One region of the Mesobacillus sp. AQ2 genome, then DNA from elsewhere that is predicted to be linked to it. Evidence: riboswitches for the same ligand, from Rfam matches in the RefSeq annotation. Region 1 holds a riboswitch; each other region holds the start of a gene.
The links. A riboswitch is a leader RNA that binds a small molecule or an ion and turns the genes downstream of it on or off. The one in region 1 is predicted to bind S-adenosylmethionine.

Region 1 (4,492 bases):
CAAGCGCAAGGTTCGGCTGGACATAGTCCGAGAAAGTGACGATTTCGACGTCAATTCCTTCTTTTTCTGCCTTTTTGGCGACAAAATCCCATACACGGTGATCTGTTCCGCTGACGCCAAGCTTTACTTTGACAGTCTCTCCGCCTTTCGCTGATGATGAGGAGCTCGAGCATGCTGTGCTGATTAATGCCAGACTAAGTACGATCAATGCTAGTAAAAGTTTTTTCATTTTTGATTCCTCCTGTTATCTTCTTCTGATTTTTTTAGCTGAAATATTTCCAAGGGATTGGAGCCCCTGTACCATGACTATCAAAATACCAACGGTGATGAACATTGTCTGGGTATCAAACCGCTGGTATCCGTATGTAATCGCGAGGTCGCCCAAGCCGCCTCCTCCGATTGCTCCGGCCATTGCCGATGCACCGATCAATCCGACCGTTGCAATCGTGAAAGCAAGAATGAGTGAACTCATAGCTTCTGGAAGAATGAATTTGAATACAATCTGCCATGGAGTGGCACCCATTGATTCAGCGGCTTCGATAACTCCTGGATCCACTTCCAACAAAGAATTCTCTACCAATCTTGCAATATACGGTCCTGCATAAAAGACAAGCGGGACGACGGCAGCGGCCGTACCAATTGATGTGCCGACAATCAGCCGGGTCAGCGGAATGATTGCGACCAGCAGGATGATGAATGGCACTGATCGGAATACGTTGATGACACTGTTAAGTACATTGAAGACAGGTGCATTTTCTAGCAAATGGCCTTTTCTCGTCACGACAAGCGCAATTCCAAGGGGAACTCCAAGGACTGCCGAAAACAGCAGGGAGAACGCGACCATTTGCAGTGTTTCAATTAATGCCTGGATGATTTGTTCTGAATTAACTAGCATGTGCGGTCACTTCCTTTATGTTGACTTTTTGCTGATTGATAAAATTAAGAGCCCTTAAAATTTCTTTATCACTTCCCTGGAACTCGACAATCAGGTTGCCGAATGGAATTCCCTGAAGCTCGGTGATATTTCCAAACAGAACATTGACATGGATATCAAAATTCTTTGACAGCTGTGACAGCAGCGGCTCGCCTGCTGACTCACCGACGAAGTTGATCCTAAATACCTTTTGAAGCCCCGAATGTCCTTTGATGATTCTGCGGACGGAATCTGGAATATTGTCATTCATGATGGTGCTGACAAAATTTCTGGCTGTTACTGTTTTGGGAGCTGAAAAAACTTCAAATACTGAGCCTTCCTCAATGATTTTACCTTCCTCGATGACCGCCACCCGGTCACAGATTTCCCTGATGACAGACATTTCGTGGGTAATGATTAATATCGTGATGTTGTACTCCTTGTTGATTTTTTTCAAAAGCTGAAGAATCGAACTTGTAGTCTGCGGATCCAGGGCCGAAGTTGCTTCATCACAAAGCAGGATCTTTGGCTGGGTTGCCAGCGCACGGGCAATGCCGATTCGCTGTTTTTGTCCGCCTGAAAGCTGGTCCGGATAATTGTCCGCCTTATCAGCGAGACCTACAAAGTCGAGGAGCTGATAAACCCGCTCTTTGATTTTCGCCTTCGGAACCTTACCGAGGACAAGCGGCATTGCGACATTTTCAAATACGGTCTTGGAGTTCAAAAGATTGAAATGCTGGAACACCATCCCGATATTCCTTTTAACCTCACGGACTTCTTTAAGTGAAAGGGAAGTCATGTCGCAGCCATCGACAATCACCCGGCCGGATGTCGGGCGTTCCAACAGATTCACACAGCGGATCAGTGAACTTTTTCCTGCTCCGCTAAAACCAATGACCCCAAATATCTCTCCTTCTTTGATTTCCAGATCAATTCCATTAAGTGCCGGTACCTTTTTCCCGCGGCTTTCATAAACTTTCTCCACTTGTTCAAATGTAATCAACAGTCTTCCTCCTTTGTAGATAATAAAAAAACCTCTTCCAGGAAACAGGAAGAGGCATGCCGCAACGAATGCAGGACAAGATCTCTTCTTATCTCCCAAGCTATTGCTTGCTGGATTTGGCACAGTCCTCAATGTGAGTCCGCTGCCGAGGCTTCATAGGGCCAGTCCCTCCGCCTCTCTTGATAAGAAAGTCTCGATATTAATTTGTAGATGGGGATTATTGGAAAATAAAAAGTCCCCTTCAGAAAGAAGAGGACATGAATTAAAAAGTCGGCCTCTTCTTATCTGTCAAGCTCACGCTTGCTGGATTTGGCACAGTCATCCATAGGAGTCCGCTGCCGAGGTGTCATAGGGCCAGTCCCTCAACCTCTCTTGATAAGAAGTAACGAATATTGAGTTGTAAATCTTGTTTATTACTTTACTGCGTCACAGATAATGTGTCAATCATTTTGTGGGAATTTTTTTAGAAACACGAAAAATAGGAATTTAGTATTAAATGGCAGAGAGCCGATAAAAATACAAAAACCCCTGCATCGGCAAGGGGTTCAAGTGGAATTTTATCTGGTAATAACGATAGGTCCATTTTTAGTGAGGATGATTGTATGTTCACATTGTGCAACAAAGCTGCTTTCCGTGACATAAGTCCACTCATCATGTTCGTATTGGAAAACTTCTTCCTCACCAGTGGAGATGAATGGCTCAAAAGCGATGACCATTCCTTCTTTCAATAGCTCGTCATCCCATGGCTCATTATAGTTGTAGATGTGATCGGGAGCTTCATGGATGGTCCGCCCGATTCCATGTCCTGTAAGGTTTTTAATTACATTAAGTCCGTTTTTCCGCGCAGTCGCCATAACCGCCTTGCCCAGTCCGCTTTTCTTCGATCCGGGTTTCGCCTTTTTCAAGCCTGCTTCAAAAGCCTCAACAGCTGTTTCGCATATCTTCGTTAAAATCGGATCACCTTGGCCAACGACAAAGGAGATTCCTGTATCGGCAAAATAACCATTTTTTGATCCGGAAACATCGATATTAACGATATCACCTTCTTTAATGACTCGGCTCCCTGGAATCCCGTGGGCTACTTCTTCATTCACACTGATGCAAGTGTACCCTGGGAAATTGTATTCGCCTTTCGGAGCAGAAATCGCTCCATTCTCTTCAAACATGGCGCCTGCCAGTTCGTCGAGTTCCTTTGTGGTTATTCCGGGTACTGTCTTTTGCACCAATTCCTCCCGTATCATGCCGACAATCATGCCAATTTCTTTTAACCCGTTAAAATCTTCTTCTGTTTTTGCAATCATGATTTAATTCCCTTCCATGTATGAACTATTTTATTAGCGTATCCCTTTTTTTCGTGAAAATCCATTCATCTGGCTCAGTGCCTTCAGATAAAAATAAATAGGATTGGAATTACGTATTGAATGTAGTAATCTTGAAAAAACAAACTTAGCCGTCTGATTTATGCTGAACAAGATATATTCACCACTTCATAATCCATATAATACATTAAAATGAGTTACATTAGATTACAGAGCAAGTCTTAGGAGGAAAAAAGATGCTTGATTTTTTCATGGGTTTCCATCCGGTTGTCCAGGCGCTGATTGGGACTTTGTTTACCTGGGGAATGACTGCTTTGGGCGCTGCTTTAGTATTTACAACGAAAAATCCAAACCAAAAGTTTTTGGATAGTATGATGGGTCTCGCGGCAGGAGTTATGATTGCTGCAAGTTTCTGGTCACTACTTGCTCCTGCGATTGAGATGGGTGAGGGAGGAAGCCTGCCGAGCTGGATGCCTGCTGCGACTGGTTTTCTTTTAGGCGGGTTGTTCTTAATGGTCGTAGATAAATTGATGCCCCATTTACATCCTAATTTATCAATGGAAAAAGCTGAGGGAATCCATCCCGAAAAGAAAAGACGAAGTACTTTGATGGTCTTGGCCATTACCTTGCACAACATCCCCGAAGGTCTCGCGGTCGGAGTGGCTTTCGGAGCTGCAGCTGCAGGCTTTCCTTCGGCTTCGCTTATGGGCGCGATTGCGCTTGCAATAGGAATCGGTATCCAGAACTTCCCGGAAGGTGTCGCAGTATCGATGCCACTTCGGCAAGTAGGAATGTCAAGAAAGAAAAGCTTCATGTACGGCCAGTTTTCAGGCATGGTCGAACCAGTTGCCGCAATGATTGGAGCAGCCGCTGTCATGTTCATCCAGCCACTTCTGCCGTATGCGCTAAGCTTTGCAGCCGGAGCGATGATTTTCGTGGTAGCCGAAGAAGTAATCCCTGGATCCCAGGAAAACGGCAACAGCGATTTGGCATCATTAAGCCTCATGTTTGGATTCGCCATCATGATGATCCTCGACGTGGCATTAGGATAAAAACTGGATAAAAAGCTGAGAAAACTGTGCACCGGACTGAACCATTAGTCTGGTGCACAGTTTTTTTATATTAAGGACAACTTAAAATCTTCGCCTCCCGAAAAAATGAAAACGATAACAATGTGATGGTATCAATATTTTGGCCGATTTTTCCAAAACTAAAAAATTGGTACCATAAGCAAAATTCGATGGCTTATAAATGTAA
Region 2 (4,492 bases), 1.8 Mb from region 1:
ACAGGATCAGGAAAATACTCATCGAGACGTTGGTCAATTCCGCTGCGATAATCGAAAGGCCGATGACACCTCCGTCAAGGATGGCGTTGGGGACGAGGAACATATCAAGCCCGAATGCAGCGATAATCGCCCCGATTGTAATTGTCACAAGCTGTGTGACCTCTTTTATGACTCTTTTTTTCTTTGTTGCTGCCACTAAATATCAAACCCTTTTCTATAAAAATCTACTTTCTAATTGCATTGTATGTACTATACTTATTGTATCAAACTTAAAAGTCATCTGGAAATTCTACATTATATATCCATGATTAGTAAATGCGTGTTTTGGGGTAATGAGTAGGGAAGTGATTCGAAACAACGGAGGGACCATTTTGGCTAACGAAATTCAGGTTAAACATAGATCCAATAAGCAACAGACAACGTCGAAAAAAAGGAAAAATCAACACAATAGAAACAAGAATAAGAAAACCGGCAACAATTCATATCTTCGAACCAATCCAAGACCGGCAGTTGACGATAACCGCCTCAAGCGTGCCGAAGAGAACGTTGACGATCTGCCGAAAAAAGATTCCAGCAAAATAACAAAGCAGGATAGAAGCAAAGTAATCGATCAGAATAATGGTAAACCATCAAAAAAGAGAAACAGCAAAATAACGACTCAAGATAACACTAAAACAACAAAACAGAACAACGGCAAAGCAACTACCCAAGATAACGCTAAAACAACAAAACAGAACAACGGCAAAGCAGCAACTCAAGAAAACGGTAAAACAACGGATCAAAACAACAGCAAAAAAACAAAAAGTAACGCTAAAACAATGAATCAGAACAGCACAAATGGAACAAATCAAAGCAGTGACGAAGCAAAAAACCAAAACACAGGCAATGAAAAATCGCAAAAAGCTTCTGCTTCTCAGGCGTCTTCAGAAAATCAAGAGGTAAAGCATAAAGAACAATCCGGCAAGTTTGAAACGGCTTTTAACCGGATCCATAAAGCGCTGAAGGAAATGGTGAAGGGGACGGACAGCGATGCGTTTGTCGAGCTGCTGTACTCTGGCTATAAGAATCATTCATTGGTCCGCAAGTATAAAAGTGAGCTGCATCAGTTTGCCAAGCTGCGGAATGCGATTGTCCATGAACGGGTGAATGCGGATTATTATATTGCCGAGCCGCATATCGAGGTAGTCGAGCGGATTGAGGAAATCGCGAAGGAGTTCGAGAAGCCGCAGACGGCATTATCAATCGCGACCAGTCCTGTGTTTTATTATTATGAGGATGCTTATCTAAAAGATGTGCTTAAGGTCATCAACAAGTTTGATTTTACGAGATTCCCGGTCTATGACAAGGATGATAAATATGTTGCACTGCTGACTTCAACAGAGATCATCCAGTGGATGGCGAAGCATTTTTCCGACAGTGTCGTTCACTTTGAAGATGTGCGGGTGAAAGAATTGCTGACCAAGGGGAAAAATTATTTCGTGACGTTTGTGGATGAGGAAGCATCTTTATACCATATTGAGGAATTATTCGAGCGTTACCATACGAGGGGCAAGAAGCTCCAGGCGGTCATTATCACGGAAACAGGCGACCGCCACGGAAAGCCAATCGGTGTCATCACACCATGGGATTTGCTTGACAGTGATCCAGAAGATTGACTTCACAAATCTTTAGAAAATCGTTCATTGACGAATTTACAGCGATATTGATATACTTCTGCTAATATTAATTATTTTAAATCAATAACTCTTATCCAGAGCGGCGGAGGGACAGGCCCTGCGAAGCCCGGCAACCTTCTTTTTTCATTGAAAGGTGCTAATTCCTGAAGAACGATTTCTGAAGATAAGAGAGGCTTAGCAATTGGAACCTCTCCTTATTTGGAGAGGTTTTTATATTTTTTAAAAGCAGGTGGATGAAATGACGAACAACAGATTTGAAACGGAAGTGCTTCACTCTGTACATACTAAGCAGCAGGGTATTAAAAGCAAGGCAACACCGATTTACCAGACGTCGGCTTTTACCTTCAATGATCTTGATGAATTGGAGGGTTTTTATCAGGGTGAGGGCAATTATTTGTACTCCAGGGTCGGCAATCCGAATACGGATGAACTCGGGCAAGCGGTAGCGGCTCTTGAGCATGCAGAGGATGGTGTGGCGGCTTCATCTGGATTGGCTGCAATTTTGGCAGGTGTCCTGGCAGTTGTGAAGAGTGGGGACCATATTGTTGCGGCGGACGATGTGTATGGAGGTAGCTTCCATATGCTAAAAGCAGAGCTTGAGCGCTTCGGGATTGAAACAACGTTCGTGCCGTTCTCGGATTTGGGCAATGTCACAAACGCCATCAAGCATAATACAAAGCTTCTATACACAGAGTCGATCACGAATCCGCTGCTTCGCGTTGAAAAGCTGGATGAAGTCATCGAGCTGGCAAAGATTAAAAAACTCGTTGTATTAGTTGATAATACGTTTGCCACTCCGCTCCATGTGCGTCCATATGAAGGCGGTGCCGATCTGGTTGTCCACAGTGCGACAAAATATATTGGCGGGCATAGCGATGTCACTTCAGGCGTCATTGTTGGCAGGAAAGAACTGATTGCCGAAGCACGCGCGAGAATCGTCAACCTTGGGGCGAATCTGAGTCCATTTGAAGCGTGGCTGACCTGCAGAGGCTTGAAGACGCTTGCCTTGAGAATGAAAGCACAATCGGAGAATGCCAGATTGCTTGCCGAATGTCTTCGTGAAAATAAGAATATCGCAAAGGTATACTATCCATTCGCAGAAGCTGAACAAGGATTTGGGGCTATCGTATCAATTGAGCTGGCGGAGCATGTGGATCCTGCCCAGTTTTTCAAATCGCTTGGCTGGGTAAAAATCGTTCCGACACTTGCGGGCGTCGAAACCACCGTCTCCCATCCGCTGAAAACCTCCCATCGCGCACTCCCTCCTGAGGCGCAGGAAGAACTTGGCATCACTTATCGTCTGGTGAGGATTTCGGTCGGAATTGAGCACGGAGAGGATATCGTTTCACAATTTGAAGCTGCGCTGGCTAAAGCTGTTGAATAGGATGGAAAATTTTCTGGAAATGCCGATATTATGATAGAAAGATCATTCATCCCCAGTGTTCGCGCTGGGGATTTTACAGGAGTGGATAGTATGCGGGACCTTTCGTTGAAAACAAAGGTGTTTGCTTTTTTTGGCTTGTTATTCTTTGCTTATGCCATTTCGACGTTATACAATTTTTACTTGCTGAATTCATTCAAAGTAGACTCTGATCCAGCCGAACTGGTATCCAGGAGTATGTATTCGACAGCCATTGCGGGTTCACTAATTTCAATAGGGTGCCTTGTTTTCATCATTATTTTATTCAAAAGGGTATTCAAGCCCATCGATCGCCTCACACAAGCGACACAGAGAATTGTTCAGGGTGATCTGGCGGTGGAACTGGCAAGTGATTCAAGTGACGAGATTGGGAAGCTGACCTCCCATTTTGATGCGATGATCAGTCAATTAAGGCTGCTCGTAGCCCAATGCCAGGACAATACCCGGGTTTTGCACGACTCTGCAAGAAAGCTATTCGAGAATTCACAGGTCCATGAAAATGAAAGCGAGAGAATAAAAGCTTCCATTCTTCAAGTCTCTGCAGGTGCTGAACAGCAGCAGGGCCATTCGGCAGTGCTGAGTGATATTGTTGATAATATGGTGCAAAGAATCAGCGAGATTGCTGAACTATCGAATCGGATTGAAACAATGTCCACGACCAATGCTGTTAAAAGTGAACAAGGCCAGACGTTCATCAGTGAAACGAGCACACAGGTGGGACGGATGGATCAGATTACGAGGCAGGCTGCCAGGGATGCTGAATCACTGGCTGAAAAGACGAATAAAATCGAAGAGATCGTCAGTATCATTTCTGGAATTGCCAACCAAACAAATCTGCTGGCATTAAACGCGGCAATCGAAGCTGCACGCGCAGGGGAACAAGGGAAGGGTTTTGCTGTCGTAGCCGGTGAAGTGCGATTATTGGCAGAGCAATCGCTGCATGCATCCCGGCAAATCCAGGATACAATCGAGGTTGTCCGCAGTGACATTAAACAGATGGTGGATGTCATGTCTGGCGGAAGCATGGAAGTACAAAAGGGCAGCAAGTTATTCGGTAATGTTGAAATGCAATATAATGAGATGCGGGATGGGATTCTGTCCATCCAGAAGGAAATTGGCACCATCAGCCAGTACACTGCAGATTTGAATCAGCAGACAGATAAATTGTTGACGATGAATAATGAAACGAATGTCATTTTACAAACAAATGCAGCCGGGATTGCCGAAATGGCAGCAGGGTTTGAGAATCAGGGAGAGACGGTCAGGGAATTGACCTTGACGGCTGAGAACCTGACACAAGTTTCTTCGGTCTTGAACAAGACCGTATCCGTCTATACACACAGTCAATAATCCTTCGACATCAGGTTTACACATCCTGTATGCGGGTATCTTTAAA
Region 3 (4,492 bases), 1.5 Mb from region 1:
GGAACCAGGCAATTACCAGTACTTTATCAATGCAGTAACAGGCGAAATTATCAATAAGTACAATGCGATTCATACTGCCGGCAAAACCAATCCATCTTTAACTGGTACAAATACCGTTGGATCTGGTGTCGGAGTACTGGGTGACCAGAAATCATTGAACACTCTACTTTCAAATGGTTCTTATTACCTGCAGGACAATACTCGTGGAAACGGCGTTTTCACATACGATGCTAAAAACCGTCAACTAACTCCTGGTACCCTTTGGGCCGATGCGGACAATAATTTGAATGCATCATATGATCGTGCAGCAGTGGATGCTCACTATTATGCAGGTCTGACATATGATTACTATAAAAACAAGTTTGGCCGGAATTCGTATGACAACAAAGGAGCAGCACTGAAATCCACAGTTCACTATGGCAGAAGTTACAACAATGCTTTCTGGAACGGACAGCAAATGGTTTACGGGGACGGTGATGGCACAACCTTCATCCCTCTTTCCGGAGGTCTTGATGTTGTGGCGCATGAATTGACTCACGCTGTGACAGATTTCAGTTCTGATCTGGTTTACCAGTACGAATCAGGCGCACTGAACGAAGCGATTTCCGATATCTTCGGCACACTCGCTGAATTCCATGACAACAGAAATCCTGATTTCGAAATCGGCGAGGACATCTACACACCTAACACGGCTGGTGACGCGCTGCGCTCAATGAGCGACCCAACTAAATACGGCGACCCTGATCACTATTCCAAGCGTTATACTGGAACTTCTGATAATGGCGGAGTCCACACAAACAGCGGAATTATCAACAAAGCAGCCTACCTTCTTAGCCAGGGCGGCACACATTACGGTGTGACGGTTTCAGGAGTCGGTACTGAAAAAATGGGTGCAATCTTCTATCGTGCAAACACAGTTTATTACACATCTTCAACAAACTTCAGCCAGGCACGTGCAGGAGCTGTACAAGCTGCTAAAGACCTTTATGGGTCAACTTCTCCAGAGGTCGATGCAGTCAATAAAGCTTTTGAAGCAGTAGGAATAAATTAATAGCTTGATATTCAGTCAGACTGGCTCTTGTTTTAAGAGAGCCAGTCTTTGTTATGTATCTCTTTTGAAATGCAGTTACTTTCCGATTGAGGTCAAAGCCGCATTGGTGCCCTCTTTTAAAGATATCCTGAACTTTTGGTCACCCATAACCACTTGTGGTGCTCATTTTTATAGAATTGCTGAATTTTAGGTTACCAATCCTCCCTGTTATCCCTCATAATCCTCCAATTAAGACAAAATCCTTTTTGTGATACAAGTCATAATCGATAAACGCTTTTGATGGTCATCATACCGCCGTGATTTTCCCCCAATTACTTCACCGCTTTAAATAAATGATTGACAATCTTCTATAACAGCGTTAATATTTAGAGAAATTTAATAATTCAATTTTATTTAATCTTATCGAGAGAAGCTGAGGGTCCTGGCCCTATGAAGCTTCAGCAACCTTCAACATTGTTGAAAAGGTGCTAATTCCAGCAAGTTTTTAAAAACTTGGCAGATAAGAAGTTGGCTGATATTTTAAAAGTCTTCTTCTTTAGAAGGCTTTTTTGTTTTTAATTTTTATTTTCGCAATTACGCTGGTAGTTTACTAGTTTAAATGCGAGGATTTAAAACAAACATTGCCTCCTGCCTCCTGCCGAAAAATTAAGGAGTGAGTATATTGGTGAAAATTGATACGAAGTTAGCACAGCTTGGCAATCGAAGTGAATCTGCAACTGGTGCAGTCAATCCTCCTATTTATTTAACAACAGCGTACCGTCACGAAGGGATCGGCCAGTCCAGCGGTTATGATTATGTTCGCACCGGCAACCCGACTCGCGAAATTTTGGAAAAGGCGATTGCCGATCTTGAAGAAGGTGACCGAGGATATGCCTGCAGCTCGGGAATGGCGGCAATTTGGACGATTCTTACGTTATTCCAGTCTGGAGATGAATGGATTGTCTCAAAAGATTTGTACGGAGGTACTTACAGACTACTTGAGCAGGGGTTCAAAAAGTGGGGATTACATAGTACGTATGCGGACATGTCGAATTTAAATGAAATCAAACAAGCCATCAACCAAAATACGAAGGCGCTGTTTGTGGAAACGCCGACAAATCCGTTGATGGAACTGGCTGATATCCAGGCCATTGCGGAGATTGCCAAAGAGAACGGGATACTGCTGATCGTGGATAATACCTTCTACACTCCCCTTCTCCAAAAGCCTTTGACTTCAGGCGCAGATATTGTGATCCACAGTGCCACGAAATATCTTGGCGGCCATAATGATGTGCTTGCAGGTTTGATTGTTGCGAGGGGTGAAAAAATTTGTGATTCCCTCTCCCTGCATCATAATGGGGGCGGAGCGGTGTTGAGCCCTTTCGATTCCTGGCTACTTCTGCGCGGCATGAAGACATTGTCATTAAGGATGGAGCGGCATGAGCGGAATGCCAGAGCACTGGTTGAATTCTTGGAGAATCATGATTCTGTAAAGGATGTCCTTTATCCAGGCAGAGGCGGAATGATTTCATTCCGAGTACAGTCTCCTGCCATCGTCAATCCATTTTTGAAAAATCTATCCACAATCACTTTTGCTGAGAGTCTTGGAGGCGTTGAAAGTTTCATTACCTACCCGGCTACTCAGACACATGCGGATATACCTGCAGAAGTCCGTGAAAAAACAGGTGTTTGTGATAGGCTCCTGCGATTCTCTGTTGGAATTGAGAATCACGAAGATTTAATTGATGATCTGGAAGCGGCTTTTAAAAAGGCATATGAGGAGGCTAAAGTTAAATGAGCCAACCATATACCTTCGAAACCCAGCTGCTGCATAATAGATATAAGGTGGATCCTGCAACTGGCGGAGTGAGTGTTCCAATCCAGCATGCTTCTACCTACCATCAGCCTTCGATTGATCACTTTGGAAAATATGATTACAGCCGCAGCCTCAACCCTACCAGGGAAGCACTCGAGGATATAATCGCTGAATTGGAGGGCGGTGTAAGAGGATTTGCCTTTTCATCAGGAATGGCTGCGATTTCAACTGCATTTATGCTGCTTTCGCAGGGAGATCATGTGGTCATCACCGAGGATGTTTATGGTGGTACATACAGAATGGTAACACAGGTTCTGAATCGTTTTGGAATTGAACATACGTTTGTGGACATGACAGACCTGGATGCCGTGGAACAGGCTGTCCGCCCTAACACTGCATTGCTGTATGCAGAAACACCTTCCAACCCGTTGTTAAAAATAACGGATATTCGTGCACTTAGCTCAATTGCCAAAAAGCACGGAGCATATACTTTTGTGGACAATACCTTCATGACTCCCTACCTGCAGCGGCCATTGGATTTAGGAGCCGATATCGTGCTTCATAGCGCCACAAAGTTTCTGTCCGGCCACAGTGATACCGTTGCTGGCCTGGCTGTTGTAAAGGATGAGCAATTGGCAAACAGGCTATATTCACTTCAGAACTCCTTCGGCGCGGTCCTCGGAGTCCAGGATGCCTGGCTGGTGATGAGAGGAATTAAGACATTATCTGTAAGAATGAACCAATCCCAGGACAGTGCTAGAAAGATTGCACAATTTCTAAAAGGCCAGCCTTTGATCAAAAATGTATTTTATCCTGGACTGGCAAGTCATTCACAGTCGGATCTTCAATCCCAGCAGGCGGGTGGTCCAGGAGCTGTCCTTTCATTTGAGTTTGGAAATGAAGGCCTCCTTCCTGGATTTATTGATTCCGTTAAGTTACCGGTTTTTGCAGTCAGCCTTGGGGCTGTAGAGTCTATCCTCTCTTATCCTGCAAAAATGTCACACGCAGCGATGCCGCCGGAGGAACGCAAGCTAAGAGGAATAGGTGATGGTCTTCTCAGGCTTTCAGTGGGGCTTGAAAACGCTGATGACTTGATTTCTGATTTCCAACAGGCTTTGTACGGATTAGAAACGGCAGCTGCATATAGGGAGGGATTATCATGAGTTTCCTGAAACGTATGGAAAATGAAATTTTGATAGCGGATGGTGCAATCGGTACCCTACTCCATTCCTACGGAGCAGGTACCTGTTTCGAAGAGTTGAATCTCTCTCAGCCAGAAGCGATTGTAAAAATCCATAAAGCCTATATGAACGCTGGAGCCGACCTGATCCAGACAAATACTTATGCTGCCAATTATATAAAACTCGAAAGATATGGACTTGAAGACCAGGTGAAGGAAATCAACAGCGCTGCCGTCCGGCTCGCGCGTCAGGCTGCTGGAAGCGAAGCATATGTCCTTGGCACGATGGGAGGCAATCGCGGAATCAGGCCCTCGGCCATCCCCATCGAAGAGATCAGGAGAAGCTTCAGGGAGCAGCTCTATTGCCTGCTTCTTGAAGGCGTGGACGGACTGTTGCTTGAAACTTTTTACGATATGGAAGAAATCGAGACAGTACTTGAAATTGCCAGAAAGGAAACAGATTTGC
Region 4 (4,492 bases), 200 kb from region 1:
GCCAATTCTTCCTCTTCACCATCAAGATGGATGAACAAGGTTCCATATGAACCGTTTTGTGTCTGAGAAATTTTCCCCTGCACAATATTGACCGTGATGGAAAATTTGCGGATTAGATTGGTGATGAGCGGCTGCTCGGCACCTTCGCCTACGAATGTCAGCTGGATGACCCGTCCATGCGGATATCGCTCCAGTAAATGGTCTACCGTTTCCTTTGTTTCCTCCGGTTCAGTCACCTGCTGGACAAACCTTTTCGTAATTGGCTGCTGCGGGTTCTTGAACACATCCAATACTGGTCCAGTCTCAACGATGTTTCCGCCCTCCATGACCGCAACCCGGTGACAAATCTTACGGATGACATGCATTTCATGAGTGATCAGGACAATGGTAAGTCCCAATCTCTTATTGATATCAACGAGAAGATCCAGGATCTGGTCGGTCGTTTGCGGATCAAGCGCTGACGTCGCTTCATCACCGAGAAGAACTTTTGGATTATTCGCCAGTGCCCTGGCGATACCGACTCTCTGCTTCTGCCCGCCGCTTAATTGTGAGGGATAAGCATCGCCGCGTCCCTCAAGACCGACAAGCGTGATCAATTCTTTTACCCTCTTGTCCCTCTCTGATTTCGGCACTCCTGCGATCTCAAGAGGGAAGGCTATGTTATCGGCAACCGTCCTTGACCAGAGTAGGTTGAAATGCTGGAAAATCATGCTGATTTCCTGTCTTGCTTTCCTTAATTCCGCACCCTTGATCCTTGAAACTTCCCTGCCTGCCACAACGACAGAACCTGAAGTTGGGATTTCAAGACCATTCAACATGCGGATCAATGTACTTTTACCTGCGCCGCTATATCCAATGACGCCAAAGATTTCGCCTTCTTTCACTTCAAGGTTGACATCATCTACCGCTTTGACTTCGCCTTTTTTTGAAGGATAAATCTTTCTGGCTTTTTTTATCGTGATCAATTGACTCCCCCTCTTTTGCAACAACCATATTCTTAACTCAAAAAACCGTTTAATTTCCATCCTAATCAGAAGGTTATCAATCTAGTTTCCCATTCCCTGCCGGTAAAAATTCAAACTTCAGGTAAAATGGATGCACCTTCCTGGAATAATATGCTCTTGTAAAACTCACGTTAGAACTGAACATGGTCGATTCTGGCATTAAAAAAGCCTTTCTGCAAATAAGCAGAAAGGCATAATAATTGGCTGTATCCTTTCTCTCATCTGCCAAAGCCATCAGCTTTGAGTGAATTGGCACCGTTTCAGATAAGCAAGCTTACTGACGGTTGCCGGGTTTCATCGGGCACTTCCCTCCACCTCTCTTGATAAGAGTACGCTATTAAATTTTAAAATCGGTTTTTAGTTACGAATGTGATTGTAGCACGGAACAAAAATGGGTGTCAATAAAATTATTTTCAAATACCTTTTGGAAGGTACTGGATATTAGGTTCTTGCCGTGACCCCTGGTACTCCAGTAGCTTTTTCAATTGCCTGCTCCAGGTCTTCGATGATGTCATCAACGTTTTCAATACCGACAGAAAGACGGAGTAAATCTTCTGGAACCCCCGCTGCCTTAAGCCCTTCTGAATCAAGCTGCTGATGGGTGGTGCTTGCAGGGTGGATGACCAGGCTCTTCGCGTCGCCGACATTCGCAACATGGGACCAAAGCGTCAATGAGTTAATCAGTTTTGCTCCAGCTTCCCTGCCTCCCTCGATGCCAAATACTACAACTGACCCTGCACCTTTTGGAAGGTATCGATCTGCCAATTGCTTATCCGGGTGAGAGTCATGCCCAGGGTAGGTGACCCAGGTAACAGCAGGATGTGTTTCCAGGTAGTCTACTATTTTAATCGTATTGACTACATGCTCTTTCATGCGTACATGCAATGTTTCGATTCCAAGATTGAATTGGAAAGCACTCTGCGGGCTGATGGCCGGACCAAGGTCGCGAAGCAGCTGAACCCTGGCCTTTACTATATAGGCTGCAGCCCCTATCGCTTCACTATAAACAATGTCATGGTAACTGGAGTCTGGCTCATTGAAACCAGGGAACTTCGGGGATCTCCAATCAAACTTGCCTCCATCCACAATGATTCCGCCCATGACTGTGCCGTTGCCTAAAAGCCACTTGGTAGCCGAGTGTATTACGATGTCTGCGCCGTGTTCAATCGGCCGGCATAGATATGGAGTGGCAAATGTGTTATCAATGATCAACGGAATCCCAGCTTCATGGGCAACATCGGCAACTGCTTCAATGTCCAAGACCCTGAGACTTGGATTTCCGATTGTTTCCGCATAAACCGCCTTCGTTTTTGGTGTGATCGCCTTCCTGAAATTCTCCGGGTCTTCAGGATCCACAAGGTGGACATTAATTCCATATTTCGGCAAGGTTACAGCAAATAAATTATACGTCCCTCCGTACAGATTAGAGGCTGCAACGATTTCATCCCCTGCATGGGCAATATTCAGAATCGCCATCGTGATTGCCGACATCCCGCTTGATAAGGCAAGAGCACCTACTCCTCCTTCAAGCAGGGCGACTTTTTCTTCCAGGGCTGTCACGGTTGGGTTGTGGATTCGCGAGTAAATGTAACCAGGTTCCTTGAGTGCGAACAAATCGGCTGCATGATCCGTGTTTTCAAATTGGAATGCATTGCTTGAGTAAATTGGCACAGCCCTTGCCCCAGTCACCGGGTCTGGTGATTGTCCTCCGTGGACACCGATTGTTTCGATTCTGTAGTTTTTTTGCTCATTTGCCATCTCCATCTCTCCTATCATAAAAATAAAATGGAAAGGTGATACAAAAAACCCACTTCCTAAGAAGAGGGCCATTTATCATCTCTCCTTATCTTTTCAGAGTCTACACTCTGCAGGAATTAGCACCGTGTTTAATAACCGGTTGCCGGGCTTCATCGGGCCAGTCCCTCCGCCTCTCTGGATAAGAATATTCAGTTCGTTTTTATTGCGTTAAAGTGATAATATCATTTCCATGCATTTAAAGTCAATATATTACGATTTTTCTGAATAAATCAAGCGGAAAGCGGTCTTGCAAGGTAGAAAATGGACTCAAGGACCAACAAATCTCTGAACGGGCCGTCTTCTACGGTATAATATCCCCATCTGAGGCCTTGCCTCAGTTTGAATTCTCCTTTCAACAGCCCGGCAATGCTGGCTTCACTTCCTTTGATTGTAATCTGGAATTGAGAATTGAGATTGCTTGTTAGGAGTTCCACTCGTCCCCCTTTGAATACAAGGTATACTTCTTCCTTTTCTGACTCTAATTTCAAACAAAGATCCAGCTTTTTGATCAATTGCAGTATATGAGCCTTACCGCCAACTTCATTCGCAAAAAGTTCAATAGATTCCCGCATGCCGCTCAACTCCCTCACATACATAATTCTTTTTCGTAAGGAAAAAACCTGTTGGAATCCTTCGACAAATACTTCGTTAATAAGCGGTTAACAACATACAAACATAGAAAAAAGACAATAACGAATGATATTTCGCCATTGTCTTTCATTTCCCGAGAAATATATCCAAAGAAATACAGTAATCAAGCGGTCTTGGTGGCTGAGATGGCGGATTTTGTTTTGTCCATCGCCTTGAAGACAAAGAAGAAGTAAGTTGATCCTACTAAATAAATACCTGCTGTGATGGTGAAAACCGCCGCATATCCCCAATAGGAGCCATATTTCAAAACGATTCCCGTCGAAACCGGTCCCATAATCGCCCATCCAAGGTTAAATACCATTTGATTCACAGAGTTGGCCAATCCTTTCATCGAATCATCAACCTTCGACATCATTAGCGACATTTGAATTGGATTCCCTGCGTTCATGAGGGCTTGTCGAAATAAAAAGCCAAGGGCAGCAAGCCAGAAATGCTGAGTGTAAGCAGTAAGCAGCAAAAACGGGAGGGAGAGCATTTGCAGGACAACGATTGCTTTCACTTCCCCAAGCCTGCGCACAACCATCGGACCAATGATCATGGCTGCTGCAGTTGCTCCCTGTCCAAGTGAAATGACCAGGCCAATCAGTGAATTTGATGCCATGAACCGATCAGCAAAATAAAGATTCAAGTAAGGGATGACCAGTCCAGCACCGAAGCCGATCATCAACTGTGCGACCGCAAATAGAATGATGATTTTAAGGCTCGCTTTATGAGGGATTCCTCTTTTAAAATCCATGAACTTTCTGTCTGTCTGGTTTTCTATCCGTACTTCCTTAAGTCGGAAAATAGGAAGAAGTGCGGCCAGAAACAGTGCTGAACCAGCGACCAATGTGAAACGGATACTCTCCAGTTCAGGGAGGAATAAAGAAAACACATCTGTAAGGATTCCGCCCAAAAGGCTTCCGACAACATTGGCTGCTGTCATCGCTGCAAAATGTATGCTGAAGATATGCACGCGCTGTTCAGGTTGGGAGTTTTCTGCCAGCCACGGAATGATGGAAACCTGGATAAAAGCGGACGCAAGACCAGTACCAAATGAA

Region 2: linked by a shared signal. The riboswitch ahead of QNH36_RS04675 (trans-sulfuration enzyme family protein) and the one ahead of QNH36_RS19770 (methionine ABC transporter ATP-binding protein) in region 1 are both predicted to bind S-adenosylmethionine.
Region 3: linked by a shared signal. The riboswitch ahead of QNH36_RS12370 (methionine biosynthesis PLP-dependent protein) and the one ahead of QNH36_RS19770 (methionine ABC transporter ATP-binding protein) in region 1 are both predicted to bind S-adenosylmethionine.
Region 4: linked by a shared signal. The riboswitch ahead of QNH36_RS20825 (O-acetylhomoserine aminocarboxypropyltransferase/cysteine synthase family protein) and the one ahead of QNH36_RS19770 (methionine ABC transporter ATP-binding protein) in region 1 are both predicted to bind S-adenosylmethionine.

What each region holds. Positions count from the first base shown of each region.
Region 1 is NZ_CP126080.1:3,930,244-3,934,735, reverse strand. It holds gene QNH36_RS19780 (MetQ/NlpA family ABC transporter substrate-binding protein) at 1-229, opposite strand, end outside; gene QNH36_RS19775 (methionine ABC transporter permease) at 245-895, opposite strand; gene QNH36_RS19770 (methionine ABC transporter ATP-binding protein) at 885-1,916, opposite strand; SAM riboswitch class I at 2,002-2,105, opposite strand; SAM riboswitch class I at 2,195-2,298, opposite strand; gene map (type I methionyl aminopeptidase) at 2,474-3,217, opposite strand; gene QNH36_RS19760 (ZIP family metal transporter) at 3,472-4,287, shown strand.
Region 2 is NZ_CP126080.1:945,434-949,925, forward strand. It holds gene QNH36_RS04665 (YitT family protein) at 1-196, opposite strand, end outside; gene QNH36_RS04670 (CBS domain-containing protein) at 372-1,655, shown strand; SAM riboswitch class I at 1,744-1,846, shown strand; gene QNH36_RS04675 (trans-sulfuration enzyme family protein) at 1,915-3,060, shown strand; gene QNH36_RS04680 (methyl-accepting chemotaxis protein) at 3,151-4,446, shown strand.
Region 3 is NZ_CP126080.1:2,462,463-2,466,954, reverse strand. It holds gene QNH36_RS12375 (M4 family metallopeptidase) at 1-1,051, shown strand, start outside; SAM riboswitch class I at 1,448-1,557, shown strand; gene QNH36_RS12370 (methionine biosynthesis PLP-dependent protein) at 1,713-2,828, shown strand; gene metC (cystathionine beta-lyase) at 2,825-4,009, shown strand; gene QNH36_RS12360 (bifunctional homocysteine S-methyltransferase/methylenetetrahydrofolate reductase) at 4,006-4,492, shown strand, end outside.
Region 4 is NZ_CP126080.1:4,128,681-4,133,172, forward strand. It holds gene QNH36_RS20820 (methionine ABC transporter ATP-binding protein) at 1-965, opposite strand, end outside; SAM riboswitch class I at 1,220-1,334, opposite strand; gene QNH36_RS20825 (O-acetylhomoserine aminocarboxypropyltransferase/cysteine synthase family protein) at 1,446-2,762, opposite strand; SAM riboswitch class I at 2,845-2,947, opposite strand; gene QNH36_RS20830 (hypothetical protein) at 3,032-3,373, opposite strand; gene QNH36_RS20835 (MFS transporter) at 3,556-4,492, opposite strand, start outside.